One region of the Shewanella sp. 125m-7 genome, then DNA from elsewhere that is predicted to be linked to it. Evidence: riboswitches for the same ligand, from Rfam matches in the RefSeq annotation. Region 1 holds a riboswitch; each other region holds the start of a gene.
The links. A riboswitch is a leader RNA that binds a small molecule or an ion and turns the genes downstream of it on or off. The one in region 1 is predicted to bind cobalamin.
Positions count from the first base shown of each region.

Region 2: it holds a riboswitch for cobalamin, as region 1 does, so the genes downstream of both, ACVBIL_RS13130 (TonB-dependent receptor domain-containing protein) here and ACVBIL_RS08710 (ABC transporter ATP-binding protein) in region 1, are expected to answer to the same signal.
Region 3: it holds a riboswitch for cobalamin, as region 1 does, so the genes downstream of both, cbiB (adenosylcobinamide-phosphate synthase CbiB) here and ACVBIL_RS08710 (ABC transporter ATP-binding protein) in region 1, are expected to answer to the same signal.

Region 1 is NZ_JBRILQ010000014.1:16,857-24,863, forward strand. Features, by position in the region: gene ACVBIL_RS08705 (FecCD family ABC transporter permease) at 1-817, opposite strand, end outside; gene ACVBIL_RS08710 (ABC transporter ATP-binding protein) at 810-1,742, opposite strand; cobalamin riboswitch at 1,907-2,061, opposite strand; gene ACVBIL_RS08715 (histidine phosphatase family protein) at 2,282-2,902, opposite strand; gene metH (methionine synthase) at 3,190-6,972, shown strand; gene ACVBIL_RS08725 (flavin-containing monooxygenase) at 7,206-8,007, opposite strand, start outside.
Region 2 is NZ_JBRILQ010000027.1:15,814-23,820, reverse strand. Features, by position in the region: gene ACVBIL_RS13160 (cation:dicarboxylate symporter family transporter) at 1-1,677, opposite strand, end outside; gene ACVBIL_RS13155 (LysR family transcriptional regulator) at 1,853-2,755, opposite strand; gene ACVBIL_RS13150 (NADPH-dependent FMN reductase) at 2,952-3,476, shown strand; gene ACVBIL_RS13145 (TonB family protein) at 3,662-4,855, opposite strand; gene ACVBIL_RS13140 (BlaI/MecI/CopY family transcriptional regulator) at 4,852-5,229, opposite strand; gene ACVBIL_RS13135 (hypothetical protein) at 5,566-6,177, shown strand; cobalamin riboswitch at 6,408-6,613, shown strand; gene ACVBIL_RS13130 (TonB-dependent receptor domain-containing protein) at 6,739-8,007, shown strand, end outside.
Region 3 is NZ_JBRILQ010000025.1:1,448-9,454, forward strand. Features, by position in the region: gene ACVBIL_RS12430 (hypothetical protein) at 1-1,728, opposite strand, end outside; gene ACVBIL_RS12435 (hypothetical protein) at 2,319-2,528, opposite strand; gene ACVBIL_RS12440 (histidine phosphatase family protein) at 2,538-3,080, opposite strand; gene cobD (threonine-phosphate decarboxylase CobD) at 3,085-4,158, opposite strand; gene cbiB (adenosylcobinamide-phosphate synthase CbiB) at 4,239-5,144, opposite strand; cobalamin riboswitch at 5,308-5,482, opposite strand; gene ACVBIL_RS12455 (MtrB/PioB family decaheme-associated outer membrane protein) at 5,822-7,828, opposite strand; gene ACVBIL_RS12460 (DmsE family decaheme c-type cytochrome) at 7,841-8,007, opposite strand, start outside.

The DNA.
Region 1 (8,007 bases):
GTGAGCAGATAAGCAGCATAGATAAACGCAAACGAGCGACGTTAATTCCTAGGGTATGGGCGGTTTCATCACCGGCGCGCATCGCCACTATTTGGCGCTTATTGAGTAAGATAATTAGCAGAGATAGCAATACCACCGAAGCTGGTAGCCACAAGCCTTGCCAGCTGGCTTTAGCGAAACTACCTAAGGTCCAAAACAGTACCGATGCCGCCGCTTGAGGGCTGGAAAAATACAACATCAAACTGGCTAATGCGCCGAACATAAACGAGGTTGCCACGCCTGAAAGCAACATGCGCTCAACTTGGGTGCTTAAGTTACGCCCGCATAAGCTCAATACTAGCAATACCGATAAGCTTGCACCGATAAATGCGCCAACGGGAAGACTAAACCACAACATGCTCTGACTAAAAAGCGTTAACGCCACTACCGCGCCAAATGATGCGCCCGATGAAATACCAAACAGATAAGGGTCTGCCAGCGGGTTACGGGTCACGGTTTGCAACACACTGCCCGCTATCGACAGGCCTGCACCCGCTATGAAGGCCAGCAAAACTCGCGGTAAACGTAGCTCCCAAATAATGCGCTCTTTTACGCCTATAGATTCACCAATAGAATCGCCTATGGGATAACCTAGATTAAACAGCTTGTGGCTAAATACGGTCAGTACATCGCTCATGCTAATACTGGCAGCGCCAAAACTGCTGGCTGCAACCGGGGTGAACAACGCCGCGAAAGTGAGTATGAATAGCACGAGATACTCGGCTCGCCGACGACAATTAATGGCTAATGGGTTACTGGCGATTAAAGCCTTATTCATCTTGGTCTCCAGCTTTCATTTGAACAAGAGCCTCAGCTTTCATTTGAACAAGAGCCTCAGCTCGCACACTCCTCTTTATATCGACTCTTGTATGAACGCCGCTTGCCAAAACCGTTTCGTAGCCATAGAAATAACTGATAAGTGGATTGCCATGTTGAGGGTGCGGCCTGATTTCACAGCACACATCAAATACCTTGGCGATACGTTGCTCAGTGAGTACCATTTTGGGTGTTCCACTGGCTATAGCGCAGCCGTTATCTAGCAGCAAAAGCTCATCACACAGCGCACTGGCAAGGTTAAGATCATGAATAGAGGTAATGACTGTGATGTTGAGGCTGCGTAGCAGCTCCAAGGTTTGGATCTGATAACGAATATCTAAGTGATTTGTCGGTTCATCGAGAATAAGCAGTTTAGGGCGCTGCACTATGGCGCGAGCGATCAATGCCCGCTGCTTCTCTCCGCCTGATAAGCTCTCATAAGCTTGATTGGCTTTATCTTCAAGACCCACTTTTCCAAGCGCCTGTGCAACCACAACGCGATCGCTGCGGCTAGTAAAATCAAAGGCACTTTTATGAGGCGTTAAACCAAGAGCAATAAGTTGCGCTGTAGTCATTTCAAAATGATGGGGCGTGTCTTGCAGTACCACGGCGATTTGCTGGGCAAAAGCTTTAGCCGATAGCGCGCTAATATCTTGGCCGAATAAATTAATGCTGCCGCTGCTAGGCTTAATAAAGCGATATAAGCAGCGAAGTAAACTGGATTTACCCGCGCCATTAGGGCCAATAATGCCCAGCATTTTGCCTTCAGCTAAGCTAAACTCAATTGCCGATAAAATCGCTTTACCGTCTAAGTGCCAACTTAAATCTTTAACCGCTAGCACGGTTTTAATTTGCTGCTGTGATTTCGAATTAGCCATTGTTGCCATTCAACCATTCATAGAAAAAACTGGCATCTAGCAAGCAAGTGTCCAAGCAAGAGTCTAATAACCCAGTATCGAGTTTCATTTATTGTCTCCCTCGAGTCGCCCGCACGAGTTTATGTGTATATGGATACACTTTTTAATTATCAACACGTACTGAATGATACGTAATGAACAACATAAGTTAGGCAGGTATCTGACTTGGAAGCGCAGCCCTATGGCTAACCTTCCCTACAGTTGCGGGTACAGTCCGGACTAAGCGGCGAATAACTGCCAGCCTCCGGTTCCCTTTATGCTGTTAAGCACCTAACTTTCATTTTTTAGCTATCTTTTATGCTAAGAGCAAACGCAGCCTTTAACGCAAGCAGCGCTACATAAGATAACGCCGCAGTTTAGCATCATACCAGCAAGGCTGATATCACCTTTGTTTTATAAATAAAACCAAGATTGACGGGCTAAAGCCCGACCTACGATAAAAAGGTTCTAGGTTCTAAGCTCTAGGTTCTAAGCTCTAGGTCCTAGGTCCTAGGTCCATCTTTAAACTTCTACCGCCAATTTAGGGTCATGAACTGCTTATTATCATTGTGCAGCACATCAATCGCTACCGTGGCCGCGTAAGGCAATTTAAGCGAGGTGTAAAAACCCGCACACTGACTGACGTCCAGAGCTTTACTCATTAAATGACGTATTACGCCACCGTGAGTCACCACTAATACCGTCTTTCCTTGATGCAGCTTGAGCATCGCCTGCCAGGCTTTATCGATACGCGCCTCAAAATCTTGCATAGACTCGCCATGAGGCGGCGATAGCAACCAAGGGTTTTTCCAGTAGTTATCAAGCGCTGAACCACAAGTTTGATAAAGCGCGTCGAAGGTTTGCCCGTCCCAATCGCCGAAGTTCAGCTCTTTAAAACCGGCTTCAATAGAAAAGTCTAAATCATGCTCACGAGCCAATTGCTCTGCGATGTTGGCGCAGCGCTGAAGCGGTGAACTAATCACACTATTAACGGTAAAATCGACTGACAAATCGGTTAAGCATAAGGCGGAAAATGCCTTTTTCATCTGCAACTGACCAAGCTCAGTTAACGCAACATCAACTTGGCCGCGTAAAATATTGCCACCATCGCATTCGCCGTGCCGAAGTAAAATCACCTTAGTGGTTTGCATTATACCTGTTGACCTTCATTATTTATCAGCAACTTAGTTAAAATTCATTGGCTTTTAATGCTGAAAAAGTATCATGCTTTAGCACTTGCACTTTTTATCGCCTCTCACGTATTATGGACGTCTATACGTATAAATGTCCAAACAAAATAAAAGGTCACTCATAATAAACGACCTTAACTGAAAATAACGGACATGATTTACACCAGATCTAGGTAAGTTAAGTATTCAGAGACTTATTTTGCTTGGTATTACAAGAATAACGATTTGCGAACTGGTAGGAATTATCTATGGCAACCTGTACCCCAACACATGCCTTGAGCGCAGTAGCACATACTCAAGACTCTGCCGACAAGGTTTTAGCAGTACTTACCCAAAAGCTTCAAGATGGGATCCTTATCCTCGACGGCGCGATGGGCACCATGATCCAAGATCGCAAATTTGAAGAACATGACTTTCGTGGTGAACAGTTCAAAGACTGGCATTGTGATGTAAAGGGCAACAACGATATGTTGGTGCTCACCCAAGCCGATGCTATCAAGCAGATCCACAAAGACTACCTGTTAGCTGGCTCTGACATCATCGAAACCAATACCTTTAACGCTACGCGTATCGCCATGGCCGATTACGACATGCAGGAGCATTCAGCTGCGATCAACTTAGCGGGTGCACGCATTGCACGCGAAGCGGCCAATGAAGTTGAAGCAGAGACGGGTCGCCAATGTTACGTTGCAGGGGTACTTGGCCCAACGAACCGAACCTGCTCAATTAGCCCCGATGTGAATGACCCAGGCTACCGTAACGTGAGTTTTGATGAGCTGGTTGAAGCCTACGTCGAGTCAATCAACGCGCTAATTGCAGGCGGCTGCGACATCATCATGGTCGAAACCATTTTTGATACGCTAAATGCCAAAGCCGCACTGTTTGCGATTGAAACGGTATATGACACCCAAGGTTTCCGCTTACCGATTATGATCTCTGGCACCATTACCGATGCCTCTGGCCGTACCTTAACCGGACAAACCACCGAAGCATTCTATAACTCACTGCGCCATGTTAAGCCTCTGTCTATTGGTCTTAACTGCGCCCTTGGGCCAAAAGAGCTGCGCCCTTATGTTGAAGAGTTATCGAAAATCTCTGAGTGCTTTGTCTCGGCGCACCCCAATGCAGGCCTACCTAACGAGTTTGGTGGCTATGATGAAACGCCCGAGCAGATGGCCAACATTATTGAAGAGTGGGCAGCTGACGGCTTCTTAAACATCATTGGTGGTTGCTGTGGTAGTACGCCTGAGCATATTCGCGTTATCCGTGAAGCGGTTATTAAGCACCCGGCCCGCGTACTGCCCGACATCCCAGTTGCATGTCGTCTATCAGGGCTTGAGCCGCTGACCATTGATAAAAATTCGCTATTTTTAAACGTCGGCGAACGTACTAACGTAACCGGATCGGCTAAGTTTTTACGCCTGATCAAAACTGGCGAATATGAAGAAGCGCTGTCGGTTGCCCGTGAGCAAGTTGAAAGCGGCGCACAGATCATCGATATCAACATGGATGAAGGCATGCTCGATGGCGTTGAGATGATGCACAAATTCCTCAACCTTATCGCCTCTGAGCCTGATATCTCGCGCGTACCGATTATGATCGACTCCTCTAAGTGGGAAGTGATTGAAGCGGGCCTTAAATGCATCCAAGGTAAAGGCATCGTTAACTCTATCTCGCTTAAAGAGGGTGAAGAAAAATTCATCGAGCAAGCAACCTTAGTTAAACGCTACGGCGCTGCGGCAATTATCATGGCGTTCGATGAACAGGGCCAAGCCGACACCAAAGCACGTAAAATCGAGATTTGTACCCGCGCCTATAACGTGCTGGTTGATAAAGTCGGTTTTCCGCCAGAAGACATTATCTTTGATCCCAATATCTTTGCCATCGCCACCGGTATTGAAGAGCACGATAACTACGCGGTCGACTTTATCGAAGCCACCGCCGAGATAAAACGCACCCTACCCCACGCCATGATCTCCGGCGGCGTGTCGAACGTGTCGTTCTCGTTTCGTGGTAACAATCCCGTGCGTGAAGCGATTCACGCGGTGTTCCTGTATCACGCGATTCAAGCTGGCATGGACATGGGTATTGTCAACGCCGGTCAGCTAGCCATTTACGATGATATCGACACCGAATTAAAAGAGCGAGTTGAGGCAATCGTACAGAACTTACCTTGCAGCGCTGTCGATAAAAATGGGGAGCCGACTAACAACACTGAACTCTTGTTAGAGGTTGCGGAAAAATTTCGCGGCGATGGCAGCCAAACCGTTAAGAAAGAAGATTTAGAGTGGCGCACTAAGCCGGTAAATGAGCGTTTAGCCCATGCGCTGGTTAAAGGTATTACCGACTTTATTGATGCAGATACTGAAGAAGCACGCCAGCAGGCCACTCGCCCATTAGATGTGATTGAAGGGCCATTGATGGATGGGATGAACATTGTTGGTGACCTGTTTGGCTCTGGCAAAATGTTCCTACCGCAAGTGGTAAAATCTGCCCGTGTAATGAAAAAAGCCGTGGCTTACCTCAACCCGTATATTGAGCTTGAAAAAACGCCAGGCCAATCAAACGGCAAAATATTAATGGTCACCGTAAAAGGTGATGTACATGATATCGGCAAAAATATTGTGGGTGTGGTGCTAGCGTGTAACGGCTATGAAGTCATTGATTTGGGCGTAATGGTGCCGGTTGAGAAAATTATCGAAGTCGCTAAGGCGGAAAATGTCGATATTATCGGCATGTCAGGCCTTATCACCCCAAGCCTTGATGAGATGGTGCATAACGTTAAGAGCTTCCATAAGGCAGGCTTAACGATCCCTTCGATTATTGGCGGTGCTACTTGCTCAAAAATTCATACCGCAGTGAAAATAGCCCCGCACTCGCCAACCGGTGCTATTTATATTGCTGACGCCTCACGCGCCGTGCCTATGGTATCGAAGCTGATTAACAACCAAACGCGTCAAGCGACCATCGATGAAGCGTATCAAGAATACCAAGTGATGCGCGAAAAGCGTCTATCACAGGCTAAACGAAAGATTATTACCTCTATTGAGGCGGCGCGTGAAAACCGCTGCCAACACGACTGGGAAAACTACACTCCATTTGTACCTAACATACTGGGTCGTCAAGTGTTTGATGATTATCCACTAGAAGACTTAGTCGAGCGTATCGACTGGACGCCATTTTTCCGCAGCTGGGAGCTACACGGTCACTTCCCACGTATTTTAGATGATGAAGTGGTGGGTGTTGAGGCGCGTAAATTATTTGATGACGGCAAAGCTATGCTGGATAAAATAATCAGTGAAAAGTGGCTTACCGCCAAAGCGGTTATCGGCTTGTTCCCAGCCAACACAGTTAACCATGACGATATTGAGCTGTACTCTGCCGATGGGACGGATGAATCTCGCGAGCAACCAATCATCACCCTGCACCACCTGCGGATGCAGATTGAGCGCGTCGGTAACGACAACTTCTGCTTAGCTGATTTTGTTGCGCCAAAAGACTCAGGTGTTGCCGATTATATGGGGGGCTTTGCGGTAACAGCAGGCCATGGCATCGACGAACATATTGCTCGTTTTGAAGCCGACCATGATGACTACAGCGCCATTATGCTTAAATGCTTGGCTGACCGTTTAGCCGAAGCCTTTGCCGAGCGGATGCACGAGCGTGTACGCAAAGAGTTTTGGGGTTATGCGTCTGATGAGGTACTTGATAACGAAGCGCTTATTCGCGAAAAATACAAAGGAATACGGCCAGCTCCAGGCTATCCTGCATGTCCTGATCATACCGAGAAAGGCCTGCTGTGGGATTTATTAAAGCCAGATGAAACCATTGGCCTTAACATCACCGAAAGTTATGCCATGTTCCCAACGGCTGCAGTATCGGGTTGGTACTTTGCCCATCCTAAATCCCGCTACTTTGGCGTCACCAATATTGGCCGCGATCAGGTAGAAGATTACGCAGCACGTAAAGGTATGAGCATTGAAGACACGGAAAGATGGTTAGCCCCAGTGCTTGACTATGATCCAGAGTAAAGAGCCAGCCTTGAGCGGGAGAACAAACTTGTTTGTTCGGCGGCCATAGGCCTAAAGCAAACAGCCTTGAACGGAAGAACAAACTTGTTTGTTCGGTGGCCGTAGGCCTAAAACAAAAAGCCATAAGAGTCCTCAACACGCTTGTACCAAGCGTGCAGGGTCGAAGAAAGAGTAAGATGGAATTCAAGTATTGTCCCACTGATAACACTATCAGTGGGACTTTGCTATTACGTTTACTTACTTTCCTGAATATGAGTCATCAGGTATTTAGCATCTTTCCAAACACCGCCGAGTGTTGCAGAGCCGCGGGTATACAACCAAGGCAGACCAATAAAATACAATCCATCAACGTCTTTACTCACGCCGCGATAATTACTCGGGTAGTTCATCTCATCAAAAGAGATATCTTCAATCCAAAAGAAATTGGGTTTAAAACCGGTAGCCCAAATAATGTTTTTGATACTGCTGATACTGCCTTTTTGAAACTTGATACTACTTGCATCAGCTGACAATGTTCTGCCCATATGAATCACATTTTCTTTTGCCAAAAGAGATTTCACATCAGTACCGATAACAGGCTGCCCGCCCTTACTCAACCATTTGCCTATTTTGCTAAAACGGTTAACCGATAAAAAGCCAATATGAGTAAACCACCACCATAGCGTTTTACCTAAAAATGACTGCGGAATAGCGGTGATTTTATCTGTACCAGAGAAGTGAACTTTGCGCCCGGTATCGGCAATTTCTGATAAAATTTGCACGCCAGAATCACCCGCTCCAACCACTAAACAGTCACCCTCTTGTAGCTGTGCAGGGCTTTTATAGTTTTCACTGTGTAATTGAGTAATATCTTCTGCGATATTGACATGGCAAGGCGGCGTATAGGGAGTATGAAAAGGGCCGGTGGCGATAATGAGTTGTTTGGCTTGATAGCTGGCGGTGTCACTGGTGATCTCAAAAATACCATCGACTTTCTTTACCGAAGTAATTCTTTGATTGAATTCAATAGGTATCGAAAACGTCTCGGCATAACTC
Region 2 (8,007 bases), on a different contig from region 1:
AAGGTTAAGCTCCAGCACTGGGTTAGCGTAACTTAAGGCATCCATCTGCTCGATGTCCATGGCAAGGCCTGACATGGCAATATCAAAAAAACCCGCTTTTAGAGAGGCGACCAGTTGGTCTTTTTTAAAGGGAATAAATTCAATTTTCACCTTTAAGTCTTCTGCAAGTTTCGTCGCCATAGCGGTATCAAACCCGACTAAGTGTCCAGCATTGTTGTAATAACTAAAGGGCACGTTACTAGGGATATAACCTACGCGTATGGTGCCTGCATTTCTAATCGCTTGTACGCTTCTAATGGGTGTGGTGGGTGTTTGCCCAACAATGGGGAATTGCTTCTTTACCTTTGTAGGCACTTTATCGGCAACCTGCATGTTGGCGATAACGCCACTGGTGATCTCTGGACTATGAATAAACATCCCCATGCCGACGCGGCAAACTAATAAGGTTGCAAACACACTGATAGCAATGCCTAAACTCATCTTCAATAGTTGCGGCGGGCGTATTTTTAGTGACTTTTGAAACAGCGATGCGGTTAATAAGGTGAGTGCAAACAGATTCATTACCGCCGCAATCGAGTTAAATTTACCTGTGATAAAGCCAGACATCACGAATAGCTGAAACAGATCGGCAGGCAGTTTCACTAAATCGAGCATAAATGGAATTGCCACATAGACACTGCCAAATAGTGCTAATAGCCCACTGAACGATAACGATGGAATGTTGGCAATATCCACGGGAGTACCATTAAACCAGCCAGCAAAATAGACGAACATAATAACGGTGAGCTTACCGATGTTAGGGAAGGTAAAGGCAATAGGCACCAAAATTTCAATCAAGGTTGCCCCGTCTTCACATAAGTCATCGTGCTCGCGCATCACCTGCTTACACTCTTCAACAATCACCGGGATTACGATGAAGATGTTACCGGTAGCAAAAGCGGTGACTAGGCTAGATCTAGAAATGCGCAGAGCTTGAGCAAAGGTAATGGGCGTCAGTGATGCCACAATCCAGGGCAATACCCAAAATGTGAGTAGCAAACACAGCACAAAGTAGCTGATAAGGTAAACCTGCATACTGGCAAACTCATCGACTCCCATGGTGCCTGCTGCCGAGGCCGACATAGCAAAAATACCGATAGGTAGAATTTTCACTAGACCTTGAGTAATGCGCGAAAAAATTTCTGAGCTGGTATGCATAAAGGTCAGTATTTGCTGCTTATGCTCGCCTTGCATGCCGATAAGCGCAAGCCCCATAGCGATGCTAAATACCACCATGGCAGGCACATAACCATCAGCCATGGACTCAAAGGGGTTAGAGGGAATATACAGCTTGAAATAATCGATTGGTGTAACAGGTTCAATGCTGCTGGTACTAAAGAAGGAGGCCGATTCGATAACAGGGAAAGACAGCGGCATTAAAGCAATCATTACAATCGCTAATAGCCAAAGCAGCAACATGATAAGACCGGCGCGGCTAAAAATAAGTTTGGCTGTGTTTTTTTGCAGTTTACCAATACCGCCAACGAGTGACACAACGATATAGGGCAGTACCGTCATCTGCATCAGCAAGATCACCCCTGTGCCTATGGTCGCCATCCAAGCGATGGATTCCCCGAAAAACAGCCCCACGGCAAAACCAACAAACATGGCCACTAACATCTGGGTTGAGCTGGACATTGCAAGAGCTTTCTTTAGCACGCACATCACCTAAGTAGTTTGAGATCCCAGTGGAAAGATTTTTAGCACAGTTAAAAAGAAGCGTTAACTGTGACTGGGAAATGTTATTTATTATAAGTTCGGTATTGGTTTACTTTAAAGCAATAAATTTAAAACTTGGGCATAAAGGTTAACATTAGCAGCGGGTTAAGTGTTTAGCCGCTAAGTCGATAAATGCCCTGACTTTAGGCGATAAGTGTTTACGGCTCGGGTAAACGACAAAAACATCGATATCGGAATTAGGAAAGTGTTCAAATAAAATCTCTAGCTGATCACTTTCAAGCGCATCTCGCATATAGAAACTCGGTAAACGAGTGATGCCATGACCCGCCAGTGCCATATCCAGCTGCATATCACCATTGTTGCAGAGTATTTTTGGGCGAATATCAACGACAAAATGTTTGCCGTCATGATCAATATAATCCCAGCGGCTTGGCTGCTTATGATTGGAGTAGCAGATGCCGTAGTGTGTTTCTAATTCTCTGGGATGGTGGGGTTTTCCGTGGCGTGAAATATACGCTTTCGACGCCACAGTGTAGGCTTTGCAGCTATAAAGTTTGCGGCAAATAAGGCTCGACTCTTCAAGGTGTGCTGATGCTCTAATAGCTAAATCATAACCGTCGGCAATCACATCGGTGCGTTTATCGCTTAAATCTAAGTCTAAACTTACATTGGGGTATCGCTGCAGGTATTCAGAAATAATAGGCTTAAGGTAGTTTTGCGCAAAGCCGACCGGGCAACTTAATTTAAGTACACCGCGGGGGCTGACATCATGTTGAGTGACCAAGCCCACCGCCTGTTCGGCATCAATTATTAACTGTAAGCACTGCTGATAGTAAGCCTCTCCCTCGGGTGTTAAGCCGATAGAGCGGGTGGTTCTATTGAGTAGCCTGACCCCAAGTCGAGCTTCAAGCTTATTGACCTCTTTACTCACATAAGAGGTAGAGTGACCTAAAGCCTCTGCCGCGGCTGAGAAGCCAGCACTTTTTACGACTTGGACAAATATTACAATTCCATCAAATAGCTTATTTATAGTCATATTCATCCCTTGATTAATAGCTATATGGAAATAGTGATTATCTTTTGAGGTTATTAATCTTTATTTGTCATCAATATACACTGCTCTACATCGAGTTGTCGTTCTAAACTTAACCTTTGCTTAATTGTGAGCACGGTACTTGAACCCAACGCATTTTGCAGAGTTAACTGCAGTCACTGAATATGAGAGTCCTATTATGAAACTATTAGCCTTCGCAGCCAGCAGCAGCACTAAGTCAATTAACAAGCAACTTGCAACCTATGCAGCATCATTAGTGCAGGGAGCTGAGGTTGAAATTCTTGATATTAACGATTATGAGATGCCACTTTTTAGTCAGGACCGAGAAGAAGAGCTTGGTCACCCAGAGCTGGCGCAGCAGTTTTTTGCCAAGATTGGTGAAGCCGATGCCATTATTATCTCTTTTGCTGAGCATAATGGTTCATACACTGCCGCTTATAAAAACCTGTTTGACTGGACATCACGTATCGACATGAAAGTGTTTCAAAACAAGCCAATGCTATTACTTGCTACCTCTCCTGGGCCGGGCGGTGCATCAAGCGTATTAGCTGCAGCTTCAGGATCTGCGCCATACTTTGCTGCAGATGTCAGGGCAACGCTCTCAGTGCCAAGCTTTTTTGATAACTTCGATATGGAAACGCAAGTGTTGAGAAATCCTGAACTTGTAGCGGCGTTGAAAGAAGCGGTCGTTTTATTGAAATAAGTTAAAGTTTAAATAAGCTAAGGTTTAGATAAACAAGGGTTGAGGTTTGACCTATTGATATCATTATTTTTTTACCGATAAAAGCGCCAGCTGCTGGCGCTTTTATCGGTTTAGCTATTTTTTATCACATCACATGTATATCGCGAGATTCTTTATCAGAGCTCGTTTAAGTGATAGCCGCTTGTTTAAGGCGTAACTTTGATGCGCTCAACGTCAGTCGCTGGTGGATCAATCATAAAGTCAAGCTGTACCTTTGCCTGTTTAAGGCCTTTACTGCTTTCACTGTACTGCCACTGCTTAAGTGCCGTTGTCGCAGAGCTATCAAATACCCCTTCAGGTGATGACTTAACAACGCTGACATTGCTAACCGCACCACTTGGGCTGATATCAAACTGTAAGACAACAAAACCACTTTGGTGAGCGTTAGCAGCTTCAATAGGATACTTAGGCTCGATACGGGTTGTTGGGTGAACAGCGTCATGGTTGTGATCGCCGGCTTGCACCTGCTGATTGAGCAGCAAGCCACTGATCCCTAATGCGATAGTCAAACCGATAATGGCAAAACCGCTCTGACCTTGTTGAAATGTCTTCATTTGCATAATACGCTCCTTGAGTATGTTTTTATTTCCATAATGTGTGTGTAGCAGGCCATGATGAGCTTGCTGGGAGTAGGCTAACAGCACTTGGCTATAGCTGATTCTTTGTTGTTTATTCAATGATTGAGTGACAAAGGCATCACAGGCTAACTCTTGATCATCTCGAAATCGTCGATAAGCGAGCCAACAAATAGGGTTAAACCAGAACAGGCTGAGTGCGCTGTAAGCCAATAAATTACTGAACAGATCTCGGCGCTGGTGGTGGTATTGCTCATGGGCGATAATCGATTGCTGCTCATCGGCGTTAAGTTGAATAAAATTAGAGGGCAGTATGATTTTCGGGTTAAGGACCCCGACGAGCATTGGTGATTGCACATTGGGGTGGCTATAGCTCGGTAAGTTGGCGCCAGTGTGATTGACTCTAGTCGCAGTGCTTAATAAGCGCGTTAACGTAATCGCTTGTAGGCTGAGCAGAGTCACCATAGCCGCAATGCCGACTAACCATATCGACAGTGCAATCTTGGCGTAATCGCTGGTTTGAACTGTAGCCATAGTTTTGCTAGCGATAACGCTATAGTGAGCGAATTGTTCTGCTTGGGCTGCAGCAAGAGTGTAGGGCATGCTTGTGATTAACGCAGAGCTTATCAGCAGAGCGGGGACAGCTAACCATAGCTGGTAGGTTTTACGGGCCCCCAATCGCTGCTGTAAAAAGCGGTGTCCTATTAATAAGCCACCGCAAATCAGGCTGAGTAATAGGGTTTGCTGTGCCATCCATAGCATCATGATTTGTTGTCCTTTTGCCAGGTGTCAATCAGTTGTTGTAACTCGGCGACATCATCGGCGCTGAGTTTGTTTTGTTTTGCGAAACCAGCCACTAAGGGAGCAACGCGACCAGAGAACAAGCGCTCAATAAAAGATTCGCTTTCTTTGAGCTGGTATTCACTCTGTTCGATGAGCGGGAAGTAGAGGTAAGAGCGTCCCTGCTTGTCAAATCCAATGGCTTGCTTTTTTACCAGACGATTGAGTAATGTTTTTATGGTTTTCTCGTGCCAGTCATTAGTGCGAGATAATTCACTGATCACATCACTGGCGCTAATCGGCGAAGATTGCCAAAGAATATTAAGCACACACAGCTCGGCATTACTGATTTCTTTCATAGCAAATCCTTGTTAATAAGCTCTCTTTCATGGTTATCCTTGCCTCATTATTGTTACGATTACAGCTGTAATGTATATTTAAGATTACAAATGTAATCGAATTGTGCAAGAGTTATTTTGTATAAATCTTGAACTATATAAGCCGTGTTTATATAAGTAATTGTTTAATAAGTGTTGTACCGCGTGGGTATCACTGAAAATGTCAGAGTGTTTAGCCGAAATGAATTTTTAAGTACCACTTTGATACATGCGCAGATAGAATACTGCTCACAACGTGCCCTCAACAAGGATAGTAAAGGTATGACGTCATACTTTCCTCGTATAAATTGTGCCCTGATGAGCACCGTTTTATTCACTTTTCCTGTGTACAGTTTAAGCAATGAAGCTATTAAGGTAGAAGTTGATAAAACACCCCAACAGCTAGCTATATTTAGCCAAACTTTTAATTTCAGTTTACCGCTAGACTGGAAGTTGGCTTTTACCAATCAGCAAGATGACATGTTCTCCGCCGAGTTCGTGCCAGCATCTCAAACGTTACAAACTTGGTCATCAATGTTGTGTGTGCAAGGCTTTAAAGGGCTGACAGAAGACATTAGCCCACAAGCATTTTTACAGACAATGGCTGAAGTCTATTTTGAAAGTTGCCAAGGCGAATCGGTATTTGAAGCGTTAGCGAGCGAGCCGCTCAATGATCATCAAACAGCCAGTGCGATTATAGGCTGTACTAACATGCCTAACTCTCATATTAATTCGGTACAAGGCATTGCTTACGGTAAGGTGCTCACCCAAGGTGAGATTGGCCATTACACCGCAGTGAGAGGCGAGCAGGATCTGTATTTAATTCATAAATCGATTCGAGGTGAGGTTTTTACGAAAGAAAATCCACCCATCAAAGCGCAAAATTATCAAGAATTCCTATCGACGATTATGCCCTTAAGCCTTTATTAATGTATTAAGAAAGTACAGAGAGTTGGTGTTAAGTTGTTGATTTTAATCTTGATGTGTTTTTTAGTGTACGAGGGTGAATATTCTTCGTCTTTGTGACGGCGTTTAAATTGTGCTTAGGTTAGACATTTAACCGTATAGACGTCTATAATGCGCGCACTCTCAACAGTGGTGTTTTTTCACTCTTGAGCGCAAACTCATGTTATTAAAAGCATGCTATTAGAAAAAATACAATTTCAGTCAACTTTATTGGTGCCTCAGGTTACGGCGTAACTTAGGGATAATCGGGAAGTCAGTTAAATTCTGACACTGCCCCCGCAACGGTGAATGGTGAGAGACAAGTGCGCCTTAATGGATAGGTGTTGAAAGCTTGTATTCGGGTATTAATACGTTAATACAGAACCTAAGTCCGGAGACCGGCCAACAAAGTGATTTCGATGATTTCGGCGGGCAGATCTCGAAATGCGGCATTTTACGAGCAAGACAAAGAGTGGAATTTTCCATTTATTTGGTCGTGTCACCGTGACGTATTTGCCCCGTTTTCCTTTAGGAGTCAAAGGTAAAATGGGAACACAACCATCAAAAATTGCACTGCTAGTTAGCAGTCTTATCAGTTTATCCACATTCTCGGCAGTCGCCGAGGACGGCAATTCAAACGCTGTTAACGTCGATGAAACGATTACCGTAACCGGTTCACGTTTTGATAGAACGGCCCTGCAGCAGTTAACGGTTATCAATACCGTTGAGCGTGAAGAGATTGCACGCCTTAACCCCAAATCTGTTGCAGACGTTTTAGAAACACTGCCCGGTGTTAGTGTTTCGCGTAATGGCGGTGCGGGGCAGGCCACTTCAATTAGTATTCGTGGTAGTAATTCAAACCATGTGTTAGTGCTGATTGATGGTGTGAAGGTCGGCTCTGCAACATTAGGTACCGTTAGCTTTAACACCTTATCACCTGAAAATATTGAGCGAATCGAAGTATTAAAAGGGCCGCGAGCGTCAGTGTGGGGCAGCGATGCCATTGGCGGCGTCATTCAAATATTTACCCGTCAGCTGAAAGGCGGTGAGTGGTTTGCGGGAGCCGAATACGGCACTAACGATTATATACGTGGTTCATTTGGCGCAGGCATGACACATGGGAACGGCAATACCACACTGAGCGTAAACCACGAACAATCTGACGGTTATGATGTGTATAACGGCGCTGAAGTTGAAAATGACGATGATGGCTACAAGCGCAATGCACTTTCTTTGATAGGCTCGCAGCAAATTAATCAAAATTGGCAAGCATTATGGAATGGCATGTACGACAAGGGAAATACTCAATATGATGATATCTACGCCTCAGGTTCGGCGGATGAGTCAGATTATGAGAACTACCTCTGGAACTTAGCAACACAATACACTAATGACAGATTTACCAGTAAGTTAGCCTTGAGCCAATCTCGCGACTATAACGAGAACTTCCGTGGTGATGATGCCAGTGTGGCCATTTCTGAGTTTGAAACTAAGCGCGACCAGATCAACTGGAGTAACCAATACTTAGCGGCAAATGAACTGACGTTAACGGGCGGCATCGATTGGTCAAATGAGTCTGTTAAGGGCGATTATGCCCAAGATGAGCGTGATATTTTTGCTGCATACGGGCTAGTTGAAAAGCAGTGGGAGCATTTACTCGCAGAAGTGGCTGTGCGTTATGATGACGTAGAAAATGTCGATAGTGAAGTGTCTTATAATGCCAGCCTTGGTTATCAGTTTAACGACCAATGGCGACTCGCTGCGACAACGGGCACGGCCTTTAAAGCACCGACCTTTAACGACCTTTATTGGCCG
Region 3 (8,007 bases), on a different contig from region 1:
TGGGTGAGTAGCCGCGGGTCCATTAGTGAAGATCTGTTTTTCCATGTCAAGTTTATCCAAAATACTGGCGATCGTACGCTGACTAAACGCGTCCCCGTGAAATTCAGGGGTTTTGGAGTCTGAATGACACCAGAAACATCTCGCGGTCGCACCATGGCCATCACTGCCACCATTAGTACCGTGACAGGTCGCACAGAAATATGCCTGGGGCTGGTCGAAACCATCAACGCTGTTAACCGGTAATGGAGCACCGTTCATGTGGCCAGTTTCACTTTCGTGGCACAACATACAATCAGCTTTTCCCCAACCGTAATGACTTTCTGTTAGTAGGGTGTCAACGTCTGAGTCGGTTGCTGGCAATAACTTCTCCAGTGTTACCACATCACCATCACCAAAGTCGTACTCTTTACTACCTTTGTCACCGTTATATTCCTCAAAACCGAACATTGGGTAGTGACTGGAATATTTCAACAAAGCATACTCTTTGGGATACGGCATCACCCACACATCGGTCATCAAGTGCAGCATGTCCCCGCCAAATATGAACTGGAAATCTTCGATGCACTCTTCTTTGCTAAAGGCACTCTCTAAGACTGGCTTACCCTCTTTATCCCATTTACAACTTGGTGACTTAAGAGTGAAATCATTGGCTGTATGATCTTCACCAAAATATGACAGCCAACCTTTACCCGCAGTAGATGTCAGACCATCAGCACGATTAATCGAGTAAGAATAAACCTTTGAACCAGTATCCAATACTGGCCAGTAGCTCATTTTGTAGTCGTAACCCGCATCAATGGCTGACATAAAGATGTCTACTGCAGTAATCACCCCTGGTTGAAATACGTCAGGACGCAGATCATGGGCGAATACTTCGAGATCGCGCACATAAGTGTAAGGCGTTGGCGCCCCCTCTTTCTGAATTCGCAACTCTGGGATTACATACTTACCATTATTGGCATCTAAGCGTTCCATTTCTGTTTTCCAAGAGAAGAACCGACGGGCTGTCATCGCCTCACCAAACGGCTGGAAACGTATGTCCATGTCATCTTGTGCCCACATTTCATCCATTCGAGCATAATTGGCTTCACCTGCTGGTTCACCAATATCACGCTGGAAATCGCCTGCACTGGTTTTAAAACGGTAAAACCAATCGTCCGAGTTAGAGTATTCCCCGTCGTCACTGAAGTCACCGTTATTATTGGCGTCGTAAGAAAGTACAAATTCAGTGGTGTTAAGCGGTGAATCTTTGGCTGTTACCACAGATTCAAAGCGCAATTGTGGATTGCTGTGAACCACATAACGTAGCACATCAAATACGCTGTACTGCCCTTGAACAAAGATATCAGGCCGAGCAGTATATTTACCCAATTCATCAGGATTTGCCTCAAGAAATGCGAATATATCTACAGAGTTTATATTGGGATCACCGAGAGGGTCGTTGAAAACCCCAGCCTGATGTGCATCTTCAACTGTGATTTTACCATCCTTGTCTAGATCGGCACCATCTGGACCATGGATCCACGCTTTAACCTTGTCATCGTAGCGGCCGAGAGAAACCCGATGAACTTTATCTATAATTGGCTGATGGTTAACGTCCACCACAGAATACTTTTCTAGAGGAAAAGTTTCTATCGGTGGCGCAACAGCCGAATTATCGTCATCACTGCCACATCCAGACAATATTAGACTCAGTAAAACAGCACTTGTTACTCTATTAAAATTCACGATCCATCTCCTCAAACCATTATTAAATACAGCTGATTTAACCGCTGTAGTTCCTGCGCCCAAAACTAATCAATGCCACTGCTATATTGCAGTGCGAGCAAATCAGGTACAGGACAGTTTAGTTTTGTGAAATTTGAAAAGCAGGTGTCACAATTCATAGTTAACGAAGCTTAAACATCAGTATTTTGAATGGGATCACATTGAATTGAGTCAATTGGTAAGTAAATCGATAAGTCAGATTAAACTAAAGAGATGTCTGTGACTATCACCTGAGGAACGGCCCGTTGAGAGTTAAAAGCATTTGCCGATACAGTGAGTGAAGTGCGTCCTTAAAGCATGTATTTCATCAAGGGATTGACTATTAACCGAGTCAGTTCACCTAATAAAAACGTCGAGCAAAACCCCGTCACATGACATGTTTTAAGTCGCCTTCGGTTTTAAATCAATGGCATTAACGGCTTAATTTCGAGTGATCCACTTCGAATTTAAATTTAGGAATCGCGAGTCAAACTTGACAGTTGTTGTTTACAAAATGTTCGCGATCTCATCCTGACAGCCAACCCGCATTACATAAATGACGCCATTCAAGCTTAAAGATGAGATGCTAAATGTTCTGCTGAAGATGTTATATTTTTGCGGCAGTGACTCAACTCTCCTTTCAACCCCAAAATATAATAATTTCCAGCCACTTCAAAACGAAGCATGCTTCCAATTTTTTCAGAGCTACTTGCAACCACTAACGAATCGTGTGCTAGATATAAGAAACTATCACATTGAGTGCGAACTTTTATATTTTTCATCTCTTGTTGCTATAGCGTAAACTCGAAAAACTCACAGTTTCCCGGTACTTGCTGTTGATCGGACCAAGGTGCCACTCCGCTTGCGACATTTTGCAGTACCCGTAGCCACTCTCCGTGCCCTATCACCACTAAGGTATTAATGTCTAAACACTCAATGCTGGCGAAAAACTTTTTGACTCTGGCTAATACCGCAGTGGCTGACTCCGCATTCTTAATGTCAATATGGTTAGCATTGAAGCGTTGATCATAAACGTGCCATCTATCATCGCCCTTCTCTCTTAATAGACCTTGTAATTCCCCAAAGCATCGTTCACGCAGTAACGAAGATGACCGGGTAGAAATATTCAAACTCTCATTCACGTACGTTGCCGTCGACAGGGCGCGGCCCAGATCGCTAGAGATAATGAGATCCGGCTGATACTGAGACAACTGACATCCAAGCTGTCTTGCTTGTAATATGCCTTCTTGGCTTAATGCACTATCAAGGTGGCCTTGTAACTTACCTTGCTGATTCCACACCGTTTCGCCGTGACGACAAAAGAGTATTTTCATATTCTCAGAGACTCCCACGATCGCGTTCACGCGCAATATCCGCCGCATTTGATAAGGCAAGCGCCTGCAGAGCGAATGTTAATTGAATCCACTGTTCTTCATCTGCAGGTAAGCCAAAGCGCAAAGCATCTTGCTCATCGGTTAAACGGGTCAAAATATTTTGACCACATAAGTGGTCATGCCATAAAGGCGCATTGGTTAGATAAATCGTCTGAAAGAGATCGGTACCAACGGCCTTGCCAGGCAAAAATAACAACAGTTCCTGTAATCGAATGCTAGATGCGTGCAGTCTTTTTTTCTGTCGTTGATGCCAACCAATATCGTCAAATGCGGCTTTACAGACTTCTCTTGCTGGGCCATTGAGACACCATGGACCAAGCTGAGTTTGCAAGGCATCCCTAATCTCATTTGCTGCATAGATAAACCCAGCGCGAACACCTGCTAAGCCAAAAAACTTACCGACTGAACGCAGGACAATTAGATTGTCATTCGTCAACGGCAGCATGCTCTGCTCTGGGGTCATGTCCATAAAGGCTTCGTCAACGACGAGAATGGCGTCCCTTGCAGACAATCGTTCTAGCCAAGAAATTAGGACGGTTCGTGGTGTAAGATGAGCCGCGGGGTTGTTAGGATTGATAACCAGCAGTACATCACAACGTTTAAGCTGTTCAGCTCGAGGTTGATAAACCTCGATAGGCATATCATCGTTATCTGCACCGTAGTATTCAATCTTCCAACCGTGCATACGCCAAGCTCGTTCATGTTCCTTGTAACCAACCCTTGGTAGCAGCACAACACCGGCGCCACCACGCTGCGCCGCCAATACCTTTGGTAAACACTGAATTGCAGCTTGAGAACCCGCAACAGGTAAAGCATTACGGCCACCATAGTAGCGGTCAGCGGACGCAATTAAGCCATCTTCGTCCTCGGGTAAACGATTCCAGCACGATACTGGAATATCGGGTATTGGATAGTGCCATGGACTCACACCGGTAGATAAATCTAGCCAGCTTGTCTCGTCGACGCCATACCGCTTAGCCACATCTTTTAGCCGGCCGCCATGGTGCAATAAACTCATATCACTATTCTCAAAAGTAAATTTTTAAAAGTAAGCTCTCAAAAGTAAGCTCTCAATAATATGTTCTAAAATCGATGTACTCAGATCACTTTAAGCAAGAATGCCATCACTAATAATGCTGCGACCCAATAAAAGGCGCTGAGCCAGACAAGATGACAAGCCCGCTTGATGTCACTTGCATCTGCAGCTCTGCCCTCACCCAGAATGGGTTTGTCGCAAGAATAGCCATCGTATTCAGCGGCGCCGCCCATGGTGATATTTAGACTGCCAGCGCCAGCGGCCATCACCACACCACCGTTCGGGCTGGCGCATTTAGGTGCCTGTGTGCGCCAACAGCGAAGCGATAACCTAGTCTTGCCGCCAAGGGCATAGGCAATAGCGCACAAACGCGCAGGGATATAATTGAGCAGATCATCAAGTTTGGCGGCACACCAGCCAAATTGAAGGTAGGTTTGATTCTTATAGCCCCACATTGCATCTAAGGTATTGCTGAAGCGATACAATAAGGCCCCCGGAACGCCGGCAACCGTAAACCAAAACAGGGCACCAAAGAGTGCATCGTTGCCATTTTCAAGAACCGATTCAAGAGTGGCATTGACCACTTGTTGCTCTGACAGGTTTTCGGTCTTACGGCTAACAATCATACCCACTCGATTTCTAGCCAGGGTTAAGTCACCTAACTTGAGTGCCTGACCAACAGCATTACCATGTTCAGACAGGCTGCGACCACCAATAACCAGATACAGAATTATCACGTCAAGCCACCATAGGCGTGGAAGGTACATAAAGGGCAAGATAGGCAACAAGACTAATAATACAGCGACAACGCCGCGGTATTTTGTAGGCTGCCAAAGGCATCTTTTGATCCGATTGGCAAACAGACCAAGACCCACTAGAGGGTGAGAACGTGACATTTCACCTAAGAGACGGTCGAGCAGCAGTGCTAATGAGATAACGCCGGCACAGTAAAGAGGGTCAAACCACATTAAGGTTCTCCTCTGGTCTCAATATCATCATGTGAATACGGCTGTGAGATAAACGACTTGAACAATTGTGCATCGTCAATGGTTCCAAAAGGAAAAAGATGCTGAAAACCAGATAGGTAAATACACGAGTGAATTTACAAAACCAAGAGCGCCCGCCCAGTTTTACAGCGTAACCATCAAGGTGGGTGCTCTGACTTCTGGTTTATTGCTTGCTTCAGCTTTTTGGTATTCCCAAATAGTTGAGCAACACTTGTCCAGTTACAGTTGCGGGTACAGTCCAGAAATTTCATCTGGTTCCCCCAATTAAACCTTATGGATCCTTGATAACATGTCTATTCTATAATAAAAACCGTAGGTTATTCACTGTTACTTTCTACAGTAAATTCAAATAAATCAAAAAGTGAGTGCTCATACTTGCTCCGATATAAGCAGCTTTGATCAAATATAAAAAAACCGAGAATAGATGCCTCTATTCTCGGTAAAGATGGGAGCAAGTTTTTAAGGAACTTACTTTTATTATTAAGGCAATGCTCTCAATAAATCGCTTTTAATCAACAGCATTCAATAAATGAGAGCCTTACCTTTTTATGATCATTTTGTTGTATCAAACTCAGCAAGCCCTATTTTACCTTGCAGGGACGACAATATGGCTACGTCGTTTAATACTGATCATTGCATCAAAAACGATACTGCAAAGTCGCCAGTATTAAATGGGCGTTATAATCATGGTTTAACTCACCTAAAGTGGTTAAGCCTGTAGGTCCGGTGCCAGGATAGTAATCAACAGGTAGCTGAGTATCATCACTGTCTTCATAGGCTTCAAACTCATAACGTAAGCCCACAACAACCTGCTGATTAATTGCATAATTCACATATAAATTGGCATGATGACTGGTTGATTCATACATACCAAATACATCATTACCATCGACATAGCTGTCGCTAAACGAGATAGCAAAACTGTAATCACCTCCGATAGTAATACCCGAGTCACTTAAGCCGCTGTAGGTAAAACCTGCACCAACAAAGCCAAACTCTTCATTGGTGTCACCTTCCCAATAACCTACGTATTGGCTCTTGGCGCTTGCTTGCTCGTTATCTAGCCACTGGTAACCACCATCGGTGCTGAGTAATAAATCACCGGTTACCTGCCAGCTTAAGCCTAAATCAAAGCCATAGCTGTTAGATTCGATAAGACCAATACTTGAATTAGTGTAATCATCAAGAGAGTAGTAACCATGAGCACTGATTGAGATGCTGTCAGTTGGGGTATGCGTTACAAACACTTCAGCCTTGCTGCTCTTCTTATCTGCTAGGTAATACTTACGCATTAACTGATCTTCTGCCGCATTAACAGCATCATCATAAAGGAACTGCGAACCGCCCTTATCGGCGTAGCTACCTTTTAGACGTAGATCCCACAAATCAAAGCCTGTAGCACGCCACTGTGCCCAGAAGATATTATCATCAGTCTCTTCACGATCTTGATAGCTGCGCTCGGTTTCGATGCGATCATAGCCCACTTCAATACGTTGACCGGCCATTAACTGGTAATTGGCACTGACTTTGTAAGCGCTGCGCGTGGTATCGTAAGGGGTGTTTTGCACTAGCTCACCGGTCACACCATCGAGGCCATACTGCTCATAATCATGCACATTGGTGATGTTATCGCGATCAGAGTAATCAACGGACGCATTAATGCGCAGACCTTTCATCACTCGGGTTGAAAACTTAAGATTTGCATCTAAGGTATCAACCTCGGCATCGGCGCCTTGGTTACCATCGGCAACGCCTGCTAAAGTGATAAAGTCGCCATCTTGGCTCATGTTACCGCTAGCCACGCGACCGGAGATATAGCTTCGACCAAAGAAATAGTTACCCATAAGGCTAACAAAATGAGCTTGGTTATCTACCGCTTGCGAGGCATCTGCAAACCCTTGCTGATCGATTGATAGTTTGTCAATATTGTTATCAAACCAGCTGCCGTTATAACCAAGTTCGGTGAACCAATTATCTCCCTTGAGGTTGACTCCTGCGCGTAGGTTTTGCGTGGTGTAATCAACGGGTGCAGCGATGTTAATGGCATCGATACTGCCATTTGACATGCTACCGCGCAGCTTGCCAGTTTTATCTTCGGTGCTCATGGCGACATAAGTGCCAAAACGGTTATGACTAAAGTCAGCTTCCAGACTGAACTTTTGACGCTCTAGCGCTAGTTCTTGAGTGATCAGATCTTCTTGCTTGACGAGATCGCCACCTTTTGCAAGCCAGCGGCTTTGCGCATTGTCGGCATCGAATTGGTGACTTGTCTGATAGCCTGCTTCCACGCTCCATTGACCTAAGCGGCCAGTTTTGAGCTTGGCTAAAGCCTGCTCGCTGCCTAGACCGTCGGAGTAAAGCTGAGTGCGATAGCCTTTATTATTGATCACAGTGTCTGCATCAAGACCAACGGCAAAACCATCGGTATAACGTAAACTGTTAGCGGCATGATCATCTTTACTGTCTTGCATGCCTGCTTCTAGGCTCACACTGCCTAATACTTGTTGGTTACTGATGCACTTAGTACATTTCCAACTGCCATTTTGAGTAGCGGCTTGGCTGGCGGTGACGCCAAAATCAAAAGCCGATGCACCCGTACTCACCGTCGCTAATGCTAAGGCGACAATATTTAGTCTAAATTTCATTTATTTATCCCCTTAAAATTGGAACGCTTTGCCAGATGGATTGTTTGAACCATGGATTTGGCTATGGCAATTTAGACAGCCTTGACCACCCGTTTGAATACTTTGATTATCACCAGGTGCAGTCGATGCATGAACATCACCAGCGTGACACTGCTTACACAACATAGGGACACGTGATT